Regions from separate parts of the Afipia sp. DC4300-2b1 genome, predicted to be linked through region 2. Evidence: predicted binding sites of a transcription regulator. Region 2 holds the regulator's gene; the other holds the start of a gene.
The links. Region 2 encodes LexA, which represses DNA repair genes until DNA is damaged. Its sites were predicted from a motif close to TGTTCNNNNTGTGTTCNG; they were not measured.
Positions count from the first base shown of each region.

Region 1: the regulator LexA is predicted to act here: its motif matches at 1,411-1,428, upstream of ACP7AL_RS05720 (YifB family Mg chelatase-like AAA ATPase).

Region 1 is NZ_JAFCSX010000001.1:1,153,084-1,155,283, reverse strand. Features, by position in the region: gene ACP7AL_RS05720 (YifB family Mg chelatase-like AAA ATPase) at 1-1,363, opposite strand, end outside; gene ACP7AL_RS05715 (MBL fold metallo-hydrolase) at 1,493-2,200, opposite strand, start outside.
Region 2 is NZ_JAFCSX010000005.1:83,479-85,678, forward strand. Features, by position in the region: gene ACP7AL_RS20000 (ComEC/Rec2 family competence protein) at 1-784, shown strand, start outside; gene lexA (transcriptional repressor LexA) at 889-1,596, opposite strand; gene glp (gephyrin-like molybdotransferase Glp) at 1,809-2,200, opposite strand, start outside.

The DNA of each region.
Region 1 (2,200 bases), on a different contig from region 2:
TTTGCCCCTGCGCGTCGGGCTGCGCGATCTCTTCCAGCACGGCAGCCGGCGCTTCCGCGTTGGTACGGATGTGCGGCAGGCCCAGGGCCCCATAGCGGGCGATCTGAACGGCGCGGGCCGCCGCGACGCGCGCGGCAACCTCCGCGGAGCCTTCCGCCGGTGCGGGCAGGATCAGGTCGGATGCGGTCACGGCCGGCACTTCGATCCGCAGATCGATGCGGTCCATCAGCGGACCGGAAATGCGGCCCTGATAATCTGCCGTGCAGCGGTCGATGCGGCCGCGCTTGCAGGAATAGCCGGGTTCATAGGCGTATCCGCAGCGGCACGGATTCATCGCCGCCACCAGCATGAACCGCGCCGGATAGGTCACGCGATGATTTGCCCGGGACACCGCGACCTCGCCGTTCTCCAGCGGCTGGCGCAGCGAGTCCAGCACGCGTGCATCGAACTCGGGGAGCTCGTCGAGGAACAGCACGCCGTGATGCGCCAGCGAAATTTCGCCCGGCCGGGCGCGCATGCCTCCACCGGTCAGCGCAGCCATGCTTGCGGAGTGATGCGGCGCGCGGAACGGCCGCCGCGCCGTCAATGCGCCGCCTTCGATTTCGCCCGCGACAGATGCGATCATCGAAATCTCGAGCAGTTCGGACGGCGACAGCGGCGGCAGGATCGAGGGCAGCCGCGCCGCCAGCATGGACTTGCCTGCACCAGGCGAGCCGATCATCAGGAGGTGATGTCCACCGGCGGCGGCGATCTCCAGCGCACGCTTGGCGCTTTCCTGGCCCTTGATGTCGCGCAGGTCGAGCAGCGTGGTCTGGCGCTCGGTGATCTTCGGCTGCGGCCGCGACAGAACCTGTGTGCCCTTGAAGTGATTGGCGATCTGAATCAGCGATGCCGCCGCGACGATCTGAATCTCGGGACTGGCCCACGCTGCTTCCGCGCCGCAGGCCGCGGGGCAGATCAGTCCCTCGTCGCGCGCGTTGGCTCCGATCGCTGCGGGAAGCACGCCCGCGACAGGCGCGATCGAGCCGTCGAGCCCGAGTTCGCCGAGCACCGTAAATCCATTCAGCGCATCGGGCGGGATCGCGCCGATGGCGGCCATCAGCCCGAGTGCAATGGGAAGGTCGTAATGACTGCCTTCTTTGGGCAGGTCGGCGGGCGCGAGATTGACGGTGATTCGCCGGGCGGGGAGGGCGAGGCCCGAGGCGATCAGGGCGGAGCGCACCCGTTCGCGGGCTTCCGACACCGCCTTGTCCGGCAGGCCGACGATGGTGAAGGCGGGCAGTCCGGGCGCGACCTGGACCTGCACGTCCACCGCGCGGGCTTCGATGCCTTCAAACGCCACCGTGGAAACGCGCTGAACCATTGCTCCCTCGCCCCCGCCACAACCCTAGCAGGAACTTTCTGGAGCGCAAGAACATTTAGGGAACATGCTGCCGGTCGTGGCCGGAATGGCCGGCGGCAGCGAGCCGGAGACCCGCTGCAGCCAAAACCCTCAGAGATTCATGATCATCGGTTCGGGGATGTAGCGGAAGCCATCGCCTGCTTTCACCACATGGCCGTAGCCCGGCCAGGGGAAGTGATAGGACATCACGGCCGTCTTGTTGGCCGCGATTGTGTCCAGCAGCCTCACCCGCGTTGCCGCCGCCATCTTCGGATCGGAGTCATAGGCGAATTCCATCTTCGGCCGCTCCAGCAGCAGCACCTGATGGTGGGTGAGATCACCGAGGAATGCGAACGACTTTCCACCCGACTGGATCATGAACATATGGTGGCCGAAGGTGTGGCCGGGCGCGGCGATTGCCGTGACGCCGGGCAGGAATTCCTGCTCGTCCTTGAAGAACACGATGCGGTCGCGCACCGGCATCAGGTTCTTGCGCGCGTGAGCGATGAAGTCCTTGAGCGGTCCGTCCAGTTTTTTCTCGTCGGTCCAGAACTCGAGATCGGCTTGGCTGATGTAGACCTGCGCGTTCGGAAACAGCGGCTTGCCGCCTTCATCGACGATGCCGCCGATATGGTCGACATGCGCATGGGAGCAAACGATCGCATCGATATCTTCCGGCTTGAGGCCGGCTTCGGTGATGCTCTTCTGCAAGCGCCCGGTGGTCGGTCCAAAAAGTTTCGACGTGCCCATGCCGGTGTCGAACAGGACAATGCGTTCGCCGAAATTCACGATCGGCGCGTTCTGTTCGAGAATGACGTT
Region 2 (2,200 bases):
GCTTGCGATGCCGTTCGGCTTCGACGGCGTGTTCTGGCGGCTGATGGATGTCGGCATCGGATGGATGGTGGCGGTGTCGCAATGGGTGGCGGCGCTTCCCGGCGCGATCGGCCAGATCGCGTCATTCGGCGCCGGGGCGCTGGCCTTGATGAGCGCAGGCATTATTGCGCTCGGTTTGTTGCGGACGCCATTGCGATGGACGGGAGCAGGGCTCATCGCACTGGCAACAATCTGGGCGCTGACCACGCCGCAGCCGGACATCCTTGTTGCGGGAGACGGCACCTCGGTCGCGGTGCGCGGGAAGGACGGCAGGCTGCGCCTGATGCGCACCGGAAAGGATGCTTTCCTGTCACGCGAATGGCTCGCAGCCGACGCCGACATGCGCAAGGCAACCGACGCGTCGCTGACCGATGGCGTTTCGTGCGACCCATCTGGATGCGTGGTGCAGGCGGCGGACGGCTCGACCGTCGCGCTGACGCTGAAACCCGATGCGTTCGCGGATGATTGCGTACGCGCAGCGGTCATCGTGACACTGCGTCAGTCGCCCGCCGATTGTGCGGCCATGGTGCTGGATAAGGAGATGCTGCGCAGGCGCGGCACACTCGCCCTGCGCAAAACCGCAGACGGCTACGCGATCACGGCCAACAAGCCGCGCGGCGTCGACCGTCCGTGGTCACCGGCAAATGCCGATGATGACATCGAAACACCCGCTGTACGGTCAAGCCGTCCCGCGCAGCCTGTCGATGCGACGCCGGCAGAGAGCGATCTCCAGCCGGACGATTGATCCAGCCATCATTCCGGACAGGCCAGCAAATTCAACGGGCAAGTTTCTGGATTCCGGGTTCGCTCGCAAAAGCTCGCGCCCTGGAATGAAGGAACCCGAAAGTCTCAGTACTTGCGGACAAGCCCGATCAGCTTGCCCTGAATCCGCACGCGGTTGGGCGGCAGGATGCGAACTTCATAAGCTGCGTTGGCCGGCTCCAGCGCGATGGACGCGCCGCGGCGGCGGAAGCGCTTCAGGGTGGCTTCTTCCTCGTCGATCAGCGCCACCACGATGTCGCCGGTGTCGGCGGTCTCGTTGCGCTGGATCAGCACGGTGTCGCCGTCGAGAATGCCGGCTTCCATCATGGAATCGCCGCGCACTTCGAGAGCGTAGTGTTCGCCGGAGCCGAGCATGTCGGGCGGCACGCTGATGGTGTGGCTGCGGGTCTGCAACGCCTCGATCGGCGTACCGGCTGCGATCCGGCCCATGACCGGCACGGCAACCGGGAAGCTGGCATCCTCATCAGGACCGAGGGACGGAGCCGACCGGACCTTGCCGAGGTTGCCCTCGATGACGCTTGGCGTGAAGCCGCGGCGGGCGCCGCCGGGGCTGGCACTCGTTTCGGGAAGCTTGATGACCTCGATGGCGCGGGCCCGGTTGGCGAGCCTGCGGATGAAGCCGCGCTCCTCAAGGGCGGTAATGAGCCGGTGGATGCCGGACTTGGACCGCAGGTCCAGCGCGTCCTTCATTTCGTCGAAGGAGGGCGGAACACCAGCTTCCTTGAGCCGCTCGTTGATGAAGCGCAGAAGCTCGTATTGTTTGCGTGTCAGCATCTGAATTGGTCCCCGATCCCAAGGATCTCAAGAATTCCCGCGTTCTGATCCGAAGCCGCGCCTCTCTGGATCCCCACCGAGAACAAATGGAAAGGGACACTCAGGAGTAGCGAGTCACTCGAAACAAATCATGAACGAACACTATCTGTTCCATATGTGTTCCGCAACCCCTTAATTTCACGTCAACGACGGGGCCCGTGTGATCGGGATTGTCAGTCCGGCAGCCGCAGGATCGTGCAGGGCGAGCCGGCGGGGGCCGCGGGCGCGAATGGCGGACGGACGATCAGTGCATTCGCTTCGACCAGTTTTGCCACCAGCGAACTGTCCTGCGCGCCCACCGACGTGGCGACGGGTACACCGTCGCTGCCGGCTGTGACGCGCGCCCGCAGGTAGTCCTGCCGCTTGTCGTTGGCGGGCAGCTCGCGCCCAAGCCTGGCTTGCTCGAGTGGATGATCGATCGTGGTTCGCCCGGAGAGCGAACGGATCAGCGGCACCAGAAACAGGAAAGCGCAGACGTAGGACGACACGGGGTTCCCGGGCAGGCCGAGCACGCGCATCGCCCCGAGCCGTCCGTTCATCATCGGCTTGCCGGGCCGCAGCGCGA